4 regions of the Synechococcus sp. N26 genome follow, and region 2 is predicted to be linked to each of the others. Evidence: predicted binding sites of a transcription regulator. Region 2 holds the regulator's gene; each other region holds the start of a gene.
What was found. Region 2 encodes NtcA, which controls nitrogen genes in cyanobacteria. Its sites were predicted from a motif close to GTANCNNNNGNTAC; they were not measured.

Region 1: the regulator NtcA is predicted to act here: its motif matches at 1,615-1,628, upstream of DXY33_RS01010 (DUF4278 domain-containing protein).
Region 3: the regulator NtcA is predicted to act here: its motif matches at 1,156-1,169, upstream of DXY33_RS11755 (DUF4278 domain-containing protein).
Region 4: the regulator NtcA is predicted to act here: its motif matches at 1,851-1,864, upstream of DXY33_RS04035 (DUF4278 domain-containing protein).

What each region holds. Positions count from the first base shown of each region.
Region 1 covers NZ_UCNM01000002.1:182,057-185,240, reverse strand. Annotated here, with positions in the region: gene DXY33_RS01025 (Zn-dependent hydrolase) at 1-309, shown strand, start outside; gene DXY33_RS01020 (DUF1028 domain-containing protein) at 306-980, shown strand; gene DXY33_RS01015 (hypothetical protein) at 1,065-1,241, opposite strand; gene DXY33_RS01010 (DUF4278 domain-containing protein) at 1,364-1,531, opposite strand; gene DXY33_RS01005 (type 1 glutamine amidotransferase) at 1,723-2,463, opposite strand; gene ureC (urease subunit alpha) at 2,478-3,184, opposite strand, start outside.
Region 2 covers NZ_UCNM01000002.1:530,859-534,042, forward strand. Annotated here, with positions in the region: gene DXY33_RS02655 (DUF3146 family protein) at 1-22, shown strand, start outside; gene DXY33_RS02660 (resolvase) at 1-446, opposite strand, end outside; gene DXY33_RS02665 (DUF3084 domain-containing protein) at 443-1,594, opposite strand; gene ntcA (global nitrogen regulator NtcA) at 1,622-2,338, opposite strand; gene rph (ribonuclease PH) at 2,397-3,140, opposite strand.
Region 3 covers NZ_UCNM01000012.1:107,535-110,718, forward strand. Annotated here, with positions in the region: gene DXY33_RS11745 (hypothetical protein) at 1-303, opposite strand, end outside; gene DXY33_RS11750 (hypothetical protein) at 324-773, shown strand; gene DXY33_RS11755 (DUF4278 domain-containing protein) at 1,249-1,416, shown strand; gene DXY33_RS11765 (DUF411 domain-containing protein) at 2,072-2,470, shown strand; gene DXY33_RS12100 (hypothetical protein) at 2,798-3,085, shown strand.
Region 4 covers NZ_UCNM01000006.1:142,586-145,769, reverse strand. Annotated here, with positions in the region: gene DXY33_RS04050 (leucyl aminopeptidase) at 1-265, shown strand, start outside; gene DXY33_RS04045 (hypothetical protein) at 262-498, shown strand; gene DXY33_RS04040 (hypothetical protein) at 548-730, opposite strand; gene DXY33_RS12215 (hypothetical protein) at 954-1,121, opposite strand; gene DXY33_RS12210 (hypothetical protein) at 1,317-1,469, opposite strand; gene DXY33_RS04035 (DUF4278 domain-containing protein) at 1,603-1,770, opposite strand; gene DXY33_RS04030 (DUF3104 domain-containing protein) at 1,943-2,233, opposite strand; gene DXY33_RS12205 (hypothetical protein) at 2,465-2,617, shown strand; gene msrA (peptide-methionine (S)-S-oxide reductase MsrA) at 2,829-3,184, opposite strand, start outside.

The DNA.
Region 1 (3,184 bases), 350 kb from region 2:
GTTGAAACTGGCTGCCCGATTGTGGTGGACCCCCAGTTCAGCGTTGATCCCACCCCTGCTGATGCGGTGGTGATGGCCACGATCGCTGAGGCCGCAGCCGATCTCGGCTTGTCCCACAGCCATCTCCCCAGCCGCGCCAGCCACGATGCCCAGGAAGTCGGCCGCCGCTGGCCAATGGGCATGATTTTTGTGCCCAGCCGGGGTGGTCTGAGTCATTCCGCGGCGGAGTTCACCAGCGACGAGCAGTGCTGGGCAGGCACCGCGGTGCTGCTGGAAACGTTGCAGCGGCTCGACCGTCAGCTGCCGTGACCTTTTCGATCCTTGCTCGAGACCCCAGCAACGGCCGCTTTGGCGTGGCTGTTGCCACCTGTCACCTGGCCGTTGGATCCACCGTGCCCCACATCCGCGCCGGTGTAGGTGCCGTCGCCACCCAGGCCCACACCAATCCGTATCTGGGGATTTGTGGTCTTGAGCGCCTTGAGCAGAGTTCCGATGCCGAGAGCGTTCTGGCCAGCTTGCTGACGGATGACCAGCACCGAGACCGGCGTCAGTTTCACCTGATCGACCTGGACGGTCGCACGGCCTGTTGGACGGGACAGGATTGCGGCCCTTGGGCAGGGCATCGCCATCAGCGTGATCTGTCTGTTGCCGGTAATTGCTTGGTGGATGAGGGCGTGCTGGCAGCCATGGAGCAGGCCTTTCTCACCAGCGACCCCAGCTTGAAACTGGGCCGCCGCCTGATGATGGCTCTCCAGGCCGGGGAAGCGGCTGGTGGTGACCATCGTTCTCCCTTCTGCACGTCAGCGGCGGTGCAGGTGAGCGGTGAAGCGGCTTTTCCGCTGTTGGATCTGCGCGTTGATTTCCACGAGCGCGCCGTGGAGCAGTTGATGGAGGTGTATGAGCGCAGTCAGGCTCTCTGGGCCCAGGAGTGGCGGGATGAACTGTCGGAATTGCCGATGCTCAACCGCTTGGTGGCTTGAGCCTGCTGCTTCGTTGACGCTTTTAAAAAAGCCCTGCAACACAGCCGTGTGCAGGGCTTTGTTAGGGATTCAATTCAGGCGTGTTCAGCTAGGGACGGATGCTTCCCACTCCACGTTCAGGCCGGCCTGACGGGCGTCGGTGATCAGGTCATCGATGCAATCCATGCCAAAGGCGGCTTGTCCAGACAGCAGGGCATCCCATTCCTGAGACGGAAAGTGGGTCTGCAGCCAGAACACTCCATGCACGCTGGAAGGACTCACTTGCACGAGGCCTTGGTCGAGGCGAGAGGTGATGAGATCCAACGTCTTGGCTGAAGCTGGACCTATTACGCCTCAATCCTCGGAACTGGAATGTTCGAGTTGCTACGGATTAAGAAGTTGGCCTAGCGCGTGTAGCCCACGCCGCGGTAAACGAGCTGCACCGGAGTGCGGTGGTTGTTGATCTGGCGGGCTTGGTACACGTTGCGGCGGTAAACCAGCTGCACCCCGGGCTTGCCCTGAGTGGCGTTGTTTTGCTGGTACTGATGCCCGCGATAGAGAAGGGTTGTCATTGGATGGTCCTCGAAGCAAGCTCAGGTCCCCGTTCCATGGCCTGAGGCGAACTGCGCTTCGCGCGATGCGAAGTGAACGATCGGTAGCTGTTGCTACAGAAATATTGAAGCTCCTGCAAACGCCGAAGTGGTGTTCAGGTTGATACCTCTTCAGAAAAGTTTTTGGTTTTGTTTATTTTTGTGCGTAGGAATTAGTGGGTCTGGCTGATCTCAATCAGTTGATTGAGCACAGCATTGAAGAAGTTTCGGCCTTGTGCCTGAAGCGTGGTGCCCAGCCTGCGCCAGTCCTGGGTCAGGCGATCGGGCCCTTCAGCTCCAAGGGCGTTCACCACGTAGTCGTGGTCGTTGGCGATCCAGCGTTCCAGCGCATCGCCATCGATCTCGAGGTGGCATTGCAGGCCAATGGCGTGGGCTCCGATCCGAAACACCTGTTCGGCGCAGTGCAGTGAAGAACCCAGCAGGGTTGCATCAGCCGGGAGGTGGATGCGATCACCATGCCAATGCAGCACCAGAGTGCTGCTGGGTTGCCCTTTGAGCAGAGCCTCATCACTGGGATTCGCGACCCAGTGGATCGCGCCGAGCCCCAGTTCCTTCAGTTGCTGCGGTGGTGCTCCCACCTGCAGCGCTTGAACGCTGCCCCCTGCAGCCACAGCCAAGAGCTGCGCCCCGAGGCAGATGCCCAGCACCGGTTGGCGTTGCTGGTGCCAGGCCCTCAACCAGTCCAGTTCCTGCTGCAACCAGTCCATGCCTGGTTGGTCGTGATCGTTCACGCTCATCGGGCCACCGAGCACAAGGGCGATGCTGTTGGCACACGCCCTGGGGTCCGGCAGTGGGTCGCCCCGGTCGGGCCTCAGGATCTCGAGTGTCAGGCCCCGCTGCCGCGCCAGCTCTCCCACCAGTGCGGCGTCTTCGTGGTCCACGTGTTGGACCACCAGCAGCGTGGGGCTCAAAGCAGCAGGTAGCGCTGGGCGAGGGGCAGCACCTCGGCGGGCTCACAGGTGAGCAGCTCACCGTCGGCGAACACCTCATAGGTCTGTGGGTCCACGCTCACCTTGGGCAGCGCTGAATTCAGCTTGAGGGCGCTCTTGCCCACGCTGCGGGTGTCCTTCACCGCCATGCAGGTGCGCTCCAGCCCCAGCTGGCGTTGGATGTCGGCATCCATCGCCGCTTCGCTCACGAAGGTGAGACAACTGGGCGCGAGGGCTTTGCCGAAGGCGCCGAACATCGGCCGGCCGTGCACCGGGCCTGGGGTGGGAATCGAGGCGTTGGCATCGCCCATCTGGGCCCAGACGATCGAACCGCCCTTCACCACCAGTTCCGGGCGAATGCCGAAGAAGCCAGGCTTCCAAAGCACCAGATCGGCGAGCTTGCCGGTTTCGATCGACCCCACCTCGGTGCTGATGCCGTGGGCCAACGCCGGGTTGATCGTCACCTTGGCGATGTAACGCTTGAGGCGGTGGTTGTCGTTGCGAGCGGAGTCTTCCGGCAGGGCACCGCGCTGCACCTTCATCTTGTGGGCGGTTTGGAAGGTGCGGGTGATCACCTCGCCCACGCGGCCCATGGCCTGCGAGTCGCTGGCGATGATTGAGAAGGCGCCCAGGTCGTGAAGGATGTCTTCGGCGGCGATCGTTTCGCGCCGGATCCTCGATTCGG
Region 2 (3,184 bases):
CATGGTCCGGGCCAGGTTCTGAGCGAGAACGTCGGAGCAGGCTCAGGCCATCTCAGGCGGCATTGCAGGTGCTCCTCAAGCATCACCAAAGCTGCAACAGCATCCAGATCCACCGGTGGAATGCGCAGTCCTGCCGGCAGCATCCGTCGCCAACCTCGAGCCGGCCATAGCGCCCAGTAACGCTGTCTCGCCCTCAGGGTTGTTCCCTGCTCCGGAACCACGGTGAGATGGCCCAGCCGTTCCAGTCGCTGGATCCAGGCTCGGCTTCCCGTGCCATCGCCGATCAGGATGCGATCGAGAGCTTGGTCTTGACTCCAGTGCTCCAACCAGGGTTCGACGGCCTCCGGGGCCAGCACATGCCCTTCGCGCACCAGGCCGAGCTGAAGATCGGCCAGCACAAGACCACATTTGCAGCGGCCTGGATCGAGGACGGCCACCCGTTTCATGGGGAGGCCTGAATGGAGACGACGACGGGATCGGCACTGTCGCTGACCCCTGCGGAAATCACGTCCAAGACCACGCTTTGGCTCGGTCCTTCCATCAGGGTCTGGGCCAGTTGGGAGAGGGCTGATCCATCGAATTGAAGGCCCTCGGTCAGGGACCCCCGCCGCTGCACCTCGGCATAGGCCGAGGCCAAGAGAAGGTTCAGCCGTGTGCGAATGCCCTCTGGAGTGCGTTCATTCGGTTGGAGTGTGGTGGTGGCCAGCACATCTCCGCGTTGGGTCACCGGTCGGTTCGGACGCACTTCTGGGAAGGCATACACCGCTGTTTCACCCCGCAGCACATTGGTGGCTGAGCGCAGCGAGATCACCCAGGTCTCCGGTTTGCGGATGATGCTTTGCAGGCGTTCCACATCGCTGCGCGGAACGCGGATTAACTGGCGTTCTGGTGCTTCGCCAGGTCGCACTTTCCCGTAGGCGTTGAGATTGGCCTCCTGCAACAGCCTGTCGACAGCCTGTTTGGCCTGGTCCGGAGCATCGAGTCGAACCGTTGCTCTTGCCAAGGTCTGTCCGCTGCTGATCACCACCGATCCACGCCGCAAGGCGACCAGATTGCGTTCCAGTTCTTTGAGTTCCTGCTCACCGGCACGGATGCGGCTGCGAACGCTGTTGAGTTCGGCTTCCGTGCGCTGGATGTCCGCATCGCGGGAGGCGATGTCCTGGCTTAGACGTTCACGTTCGGCTTCGAGTTGGGCCAGCTCCTTCTGAAGAGGAGCCAGTTCGAGGCGCAGGGTGTTGGCCCGTTGCTGTGATTGCTCGAGCTCAATGGCGATCCGTTTGGTTTCCGTTTGGGTCTTGTCCCGTTCCCGCTCGGCTGCCTTCAGCTGCTGACGGCTGTCTTGGAGTTTCTCCTGCAGGGCATCCAGTTCAAACAGGCCCACCCGCAACTGCCGGCTCACCAGAAGCATCAGGCCAAGTGAGAGTGCGCTGATCAGGCTGCCGGTCAACACCGTGATCAAAACGGCGGTGCGCCGTGGGCGCATGCTGAACAAACTCAGTCGCGCTTTGCCGACGCGGCTGCCCAAGCGGTCGCCCAGGGTCGACAGCACGCCCCCGAGCACCAACAGAACCAGAATCAGTGCCCAGCCGCTCATCGCTGCACAAGTCGGGCGATGGCAGGCCTAGCTGAAGCGTTTGGCCAGCGCGATCGGATCCAGAACGGTGATTTTCTTGCGGTCAATCTGAACCAGACCGGATTGACGCAAGTCTCCCAGCAGACGCGTGATTGTGACGCGTGTTGAGCCAATTGCTTCAGCGATGGCCTGATGGGACAGGCGCAGGTCGATGGTGATGCCCAGCTCATCTGCCACGCCGAAGTCCCTGCAAAGCACCAGCAGGAAGCTCACCAGTCGGGATGACATGTCCCGATGGGTGAGGGTTTCAATCATCGTCTCGGTCTGCAGAATCCGGCTGGAGAGACCCTGAAGCAAGCGCAGGCCAACGCTGGTGTCTGCTTCGATTGCGGCCTTCACGGAGGTCGCTGGTGCCGTCACCATTTCGACCCGGGTGAAGGCCACAGCGTGATAGAAGCGGTCGGACCGTTGGCCTGTCAGCAGTGACAGCACCCCGAAGAGGCTGTTCTCGCGGAGCAGGGCCACGGTGATCTCTTCTCCCGATTCGTAGACGCGGGACAGACGAACGGCCCCCCGGCGGATCAGATACACCCGTTCTGCGGGATCTCCAGGGAAAAAGATGGTCTTGTTGCGATCCACCAGTTCACTGCTGGCGCCATCGAGATCCCGGATGATCTCCAGCAGAGAACGGTTGGCGGGCTCTGTGCTGGGAGCTGGAGCCACCATCTTCGGGGCGTATCGGCTGAAACCTCGGCTACTGGTCATGACAACCCCCTGGTGTGGCGAAGTTACGGAGCCGGCGGTGGCCGCCGTGTAGCGGTTATTACGTAACGCTGCTGTGCTCGTTGAAGGCCTGGCGTTGCGCCTGCATCAGGGATGTCAATCCCGGCTCTGCTAAATCCAGCAGCTCATTGAGTTGGCTGCGACTGAAGGGCGCACCCTCCGCAGTTCCCTGGATTTCCAGCAGACGGCCATCGCCGGACTGCACAACGTTCAGGTCCACCTCGGCTCGGCTGTCTTCGCTGTAGTCCAGATCCAGCAAGGCCTGGCCATCAACCAAGCCAACGGATACAGCCGCCACCTGATCGATCAGGGGCGATTGCTCCAGCACTCCCTGGTCCACCAGGGATCGGCAGGCTTGGTCCAGGGCGAGCCAAGCCCCGGTGATCGAGGCCGTCCGGGTGCCGGCGTCCGCTTGGATCACGTCGCAGTCGATCAGCAAGGTGCGCTCCCCTAGACGCTCCATGTCGATCACGGCGCGCAGGCTTCGGCCGATCAGCCGCTGAATTTCCTGGGTGCGACCCGAGAGTTTCATCAGCTCCCGTGATTGCCGCTGTGGGGTGGATCCGGGCAGCAACCGGTATTCGGCGCTGAGCCATCCCAATCCTTCTCCCTTGCGCCAGCGGGGAACCTTGTCCTCCAAGCAAACGCTGCAGAGAACAGCGGTTCGGCCGGTGTGAACCACAAGGGAGCTCAAGGCAAACCCCATGGGATTCCAGGTCACCGAGAACGGTCGCAACTGCTGCGGGCGACGGTCATCAGTGCGTTGTTCAGGGGATTGGCTCATCGGTGGTGTGCAGTTTGTCAAGCCTCGCAGGCGGTTGGTTCTCG
Region 3 (3,184 bases), on a different contig from region 2:
ACTAATGGCTCCGACTGCCGCTGAAAACTGACCTGCATTTTCTGCCTTGCGGGCGATGCGCTCTAGCCGTCCCACCTGCTGGAAAAGCAAGTCCCTCTGGTCGATCTCCTCAGATCCATAACAAGCGTCCAGCCAGTCCTTGTGGGCCTTGGCCACAACATCGCGAGCCTGTCTTCGGGAGCACCCCCATGTTTCGGCAGTAAAGGCGGTTAATTCGCTGAGACCCATTCCGGCGTCTATCTGCCGCACCGCCCATTCATGGCGTTGTTTCTTCTCGCTGGCGGTGACTCTCTTTCGGGTCATGGCTACCCAGGGGGCAGTGGATGACAGGTGGTGGCGTGAGTTGGAGTGCTCCTAGCTGGGTTGGGGTAAGCGATGGCAAGTACAGCGAACTGATCCAGCGGAAGGCTGTGGCAGTCACCAGGCGCGACAAGAGGCGTGGTGGTCAATACACCGTCAAGCAAGCGATAGAAGCCATCAACGAGGCATTTCACCGCTGTAACGGCTCTGATCCATACGACGGGTCCAAGCTCGATCCAACGCTGCTTGGCACGTACAACAACGACGACGCGAAGGCCGAGGGCGCTGAATACAAGAGGCGCTTCTCTCTGCTGCCGACGATTGATCACGTCACAGCAGAGCCGGTCCCTGACTTTGAAATCGTTAGCTGGCAGACCAATGACGCCAAGGGGGATATGCCCCCTGAGGAGTTCATCTCTTACTGCCGCAGAGTTGTTCAGGTCGCAGATCGGCAAGGATCAAATCGACGTTGATCAATTTTGACTGTGATCTCAGCCTGATAGGTGCCTTGAAGTAGGACAATTCTGCGCACCTTTCTGCGCACATAGTTTGTATTAATTAAGCGCCAGCCCAGTGTTTGCAGTGGTTTTTGGCGTCCAAAGTGCCTCTATGGCATGCAGGGGGTCAGGAGTTCGAGTCTCCTTGGCTCCATTTTTCAAAAAAGTCAGTTCAGCACTGACATCTGAGCGGTCCACACGGGCCGCTTTTTTAGTGCAAAACGGCTAAATATCATTTTTTGTGCGCCAAAGTGTGCGCCAATCTTGCGGGGGAGGGTGTTGAGCGGTGCTAGTGCCAAAAACGCGCTGTGTATCCGTTTGAACGACGCAGGGGTTGACACTCCCCTATAAAGGATCTGTAGCAACCGCTACATAACGTTCACCCCTTTCGATGGGGCGCAGACACTCCAAGCCACTGAACGGGGACTTGGAATTTTCTGAGGAACTAACCATGACTGCTCTTCTCTACAGAGGTCACTCCTACGAAGCTCAAGCAGCTTCACCCAAAGCTTGTGTCGAGCTGACCTACCGCCGCCAGCACTACAACACATGCCGCGAAGAACTCGCTCACAATGCTCACCCAAGCCTTACCTACAGAGGCGCGTCCTACACCAAGTGATCAAAGCTTGATCAGATCCCGAACCCCTGCCCTCGGCAGGGGTTTCTTTTTGCCTCGAGTTGGCATCCCGAGTTGGAGCAGCAGGCGTCACCAGCAGATGCAGCAACAGCAGTAGCTGCTGTGTGTGGAGGGGCGGCGTCTCATGTCCGCCCCCAAGGCATCGAAGCTCTAAGTCGTGGGCCGTGCCTGAAAAGGTTCTATGCCAGCTCTTGGCCCACAAACCTGAGTTTTTTTGCGCAATTACCTCAGGCGTTTGGTAGCAAATTTCGCTGAATCGACTGGTATGACTTGAGTACAAAGAAAAAGTCCTAGAGGTGACGCGAAAACTCCTCAGGACGCGGACCCATGCCTGACAGCCTTGGGTCCGTCTGCTCACCACACAGGTGGAGGTCAGCGCCTCCAGCCCGTCTTCTGCATCGTCTGCCAAGCCTCAATCTGCTTGTGCCGCAGCATCCGCCGACGAGTCAGAGCAAGTCGCGATAATCCAGAAATCGACTCTGTTCGCTTGGTAGACGACTCCATGAAGGCATCGCGTTCTGTAGCCCGTTGGCAAGCTTCTGCGCGACAGGGCTTAGTTGGAGCTTGCGTAGTCGGATCGCTGCTTTGGGTGATTCAACCTGTTCACGCGCACGGTGATGTGAAAGGGGATGCTGCGATGCCTGATACCAGCAGTGCTGCGGGCCCGCAGATGACGGTTTATCGATCAGCGAGTTGCGGCTGCTGTACTCAATGGGGAGCACACATCGCCTCGGCGGGGTTTCGCATTGATGACCATGTCACCGAGGACATGGATGCCGTGAAGCAGGAGCGTGGTGTTAGCTCTCAACAGGCTTCTTGTCACACCGCTGATGTGGAGGGATATGTGATTGAAGGGCATGTACCTGCATCTGCGATTCAGCGCCTTTTGAGGGAACGGCCCAATATCCGAGGTCTGGCGGTTCCAGGGATGCCAATGGGTTCTCCTGGGATGGAGGTGCCTGGCGTCGAGGCTGAACCTTTTGAGGTACTTGCCATTGCCCATGACGGAACAACCTCTGTCTTCGCTCGCTACTGAGGCTTAGCTGTCCTGAGCCAGCTCAATCACGTTGCGCAGCGTCGCCCACTGCAGCTCTGTCCACGGTGGTGGCCCCATTGCTGCAGGTCGAGCACCTGAAGAAGAAGTGCAAGCTCTGGGCGCCGACGTGGCAGAAGGAGATGGGCTGTGGGTTCCTGAGGCGGGCTAGACAAGCGAAACCACCAGCCTTCACAGAGGTGATCTCGCCGCTCTCAGATGTGCAAATCAACTGCGAGCAATATGGTTGTAGCTCTCAATGATTGGTAGCGAGTGCATCAATGAATACTAAATAATCAGGCTAAAGAGCCTTTCTGATGACGTAGAACCGTGAATCGCCTTCCTTTTCTTGTAGTAGCTCTTTTGATTGCAGTCCCTGCAATAGCTGAAACCCGAAAATATGGTCCATTAATACTTGATTTTGGACGCGCTCAAAAAATGGGTGATTCAATTGTAGTTCCAGGCGTAAACCCTCAAAAACAGCCTCTTTTCATTGCGGTTCTATGTACGGAGCGTTTATTTAATTTCACTGGTGCTGGATCGAAATGGAATGACTGGAATGAGCCGGCTACTATTCACGAAGCAAAAATTGTTGCCGATATATGTAATTTTATTTGAGCACCTGAAGAAGAAATGCAAGCTCTGGGCGCCGACGTGGCTGGTACAGGGGGATGACTAATCCATTAGCCAATCAAAATCGTCCTCCCAGACCTGGTG
Region 4 (3,184 bases), on a different contig from region 2:
AGGGCTCTGGCGCATGCCACTGCGGCAGTCCTACAGGGATGGATTGAAGTCATTGCTGGCCGACATGAAGAACACCGGCCCGCGGCCCGGTGGTTCGATCACAGCGGCCCTGTTCCTCAAGGAGTTCGTGGCCAAAGACACCGCCTGGGCCCACATCGACATCGCCGGCCCGGTGTGGAGTGACAAGGGCAAAGGGGTCAATCCCGCTGGTGCCACCGGCTACGGCGTGCGCACCCTGGTGAACTGGGTGCTGGCCCAGTCATGAGCCGCTCCCCGGTGCGCTGGTACATCAAGGCCCAGCTGGGGGTGCTGCTGCTCCCGGTGGGCCTCTGCCTGTTCGGCGAGGCGGTGAGCCGCAAGGTGGTTCAGATGCTGGGCAAGGACGCAGGCCCCTGGTTCTGGTATGGAACCCTCAGCCTGATCTGCATCAACGCCGGCATCGGCCTGATGATCGATAGCGGGCTGACCAGAGGCTTTCCAGGGCGACGTCAGAGCTGATCAGGTCGCAGGGTCAGATCAAAACAGCCAATAAGGACGAAACAACCCGTCAGGAGGCAACAGCCTGCAATTCGAGTGTGCGGTCTGGGGTTTCCAATGCATGAATCTGCCACCGTGCTCGCTCGGAGCAGGTTTCCAACACCCGATCAAGATCATCCGATGCGTGCTTCGGCGACGCGTAGGGACCGATATGACGGGTGCCAAGACCATCCTTAATGGTCAGCAGATACATACAACCCTCCTCTCACCGCTTGATCGTAAGCATTTGCTGAAGCATCGTCGATGGCCGGAAACCCGTCTGTTCACTGAGAACTTGCTGAATCAATCAGGTTGCCGCGCTTAATCTTTTCAACAGGTTGGATGTTGATTTCTTAAGGAATTCGACCAAATTTGATCAAGTAACGGCCGGCGCAATCCCCTGGAGCGATACGGGGTATCGCTCCATTTCATCGGGCTCAGTTGGCTTCAGTGACAGCCGCTGGAGCAGCAGACCTGCCAGACATCTCACGCAGAGAGCCAGCAGCGCAGAGGGTTGAAAGCGCGATCGCAACCAGGGCGGCGCTGTTGATCAGCTTGAGCGCGACGGGCAGATGGGTGTTGACCATCTCGCGGACGTTTGCCATGAAAAAAGTTCATAGTGAACATGTTCATAGTGCGGCCCCTGTCAACGCAGCGAGGGCGCCCGGAGAGCCCGGCCTTTTTGTCGTAATGGCGACGAACAGCCACGGGAGCCCAGGCCATCCTGCGGGGCCTCTCTCGGTGAAGGGGCAACGCGTCGAGCGGGGGTGCTTAGGGAACACCCCCTCTTCTTTTGGGCATCAGGCCACAAGAACAAGGGCGACGTTGAGAATCGCCAACCCCACCAGGAACACCGCCGCCAGCAACGCGGCTTCAGGGAAGAACTTGGCGATCACAAAACCCACCCCAAGAAACACCGAGGAGATCACGATGGCGGTGAGATCCGATCCCATCGGCGAATGCTGACTGGCTCGCCCACAGGATGCCGGGATCTCCCTTGGACCGTGGCTTGCCTCCATCCGACTGCCCAACAAAAGCCCCTGCCCTTGAAAGGGGGCAGGGGCAGGAACCAACGGGTGCTTCGGGCTACTTGGTGTAGGTGACGCCCCGGTAGGTGAGGGTGCGGCGGCTTTCGCCAATAAGTTCCTGGCGGCAGGTGTTGTAGTGCTCGCGGCGGTAGGTCAATTCAACGCAGGCTTTGGGCGTGACTGGAGCTGCTGCGTAGGTGTGGCCTCGATAGAGAAGTGCAGTCATTGGATGTTCCTCGAAGAAATCCAAGTCCCCGTTCCATGGCTTGGAGCATCTGCGCCCCCTCAAGAGGGGGTGAACGTTTTGTAGCAACCGCTACAAACTATTTATAAGGCAGCCGCCGAGCCCGTGCCGTTCGCGCGAATACATATCGCCCCTTGACCAAGGCCCCACTCGATCAACAGCCCGAAGAGACAGGTGCACTGGCGGGCCATCCATCCATCGACCAGATCACATCCGAGACCGCGTCGGCATTGATCCATTTGATGACGCCCGTATCCACGTCAGCCACCTGAAACAGCGACGGAAGCCTGGGGTGGCGCGCACTTCCCTCGCAGAAGAGCACCTGTCCCATCCACCAATCCCCTTGATCGAGCTGGTCTCCAGCAACGATCACAAAGTGCCCTGGGCGGACGTGGAGAAAGAGAGCCTCCGCCTTCACCGCGAGATCACCGTGATCAACCGACATGAGCCACCCAAAAATCAGTACACCTGTACTAATAGCCATGGCGATACATGTTTGGCAAGCCGTCAATCGCGCTGGCGTTGAAGCGCAGACGTGTTGCCAGACACTGACGTAAGCACTTTTGCTCCCTGGACGTTGACCCGTGGGCGTCTAGGTTTCGACAGTCTTCAGACCCGTAGGCCCCCTTTCGATCGCACAAGGCCCTGAGCCTGCCGCCGTCGAGAACGCCAATCGATGACTGACCGCACTCTCAGCATTTCCGATGCCCTGCGCGAAGCGCAGCTGCAGCGCCTGGAAGCCTCCCTGGCCTGCAAGGCGGCATCCAAGCCTCAGGCCACGACACAGCCAGCAAAAGAGAAAGACAAGGACGCCAAAGCAAACGACTGATCGCAACAGTCCCCACGCATTCCTTGATCAGATCGGCATATTGAGGAGCATCCGGCAGTTGCCGGTGTCCTCAAGTGCTGTGCTGTGGAGTCGCTGCTCTCGATCCTGTTGGGCGTCGCCCTCGCGTGGGCGATCACGCGGGTGATCATCTGGCTGAGCGACCGTGCCCGCATCCGGGGGCGCTCTGCCGAGGAATGAGGCTGCAGCAGCCCTACTTCCCCCAGGCGTTACCGGAGCGAGCGTTGTTGCCCCAGACGCTGTCGAGTCTGCGGTCACGACCGCAGCTGAACCGGTAGAAGTTGTATTTGACGGAGTTGTTCTCCGCGTAGTTCTGGTGGTATCCCTCGGCGGGCCAGAAGCGAGTCGCCTGCCGGAGCTCCACCTTCAAAGCAGACCGGGGTTGTCCGAGCTCACGGGCCGCCGCCGCCGCACTGGCTTCGGCCGCCTGAGCCTGGGCCTCATCAGCCGTGAAGATCACCGGCCGGTAGGAATCGCCGCGGTCGCAGAACTGGCCGCCGCCATCGAGGGGATCCACATTGCGCCAGTAGCTGCGCAGCAGCTCCGCGT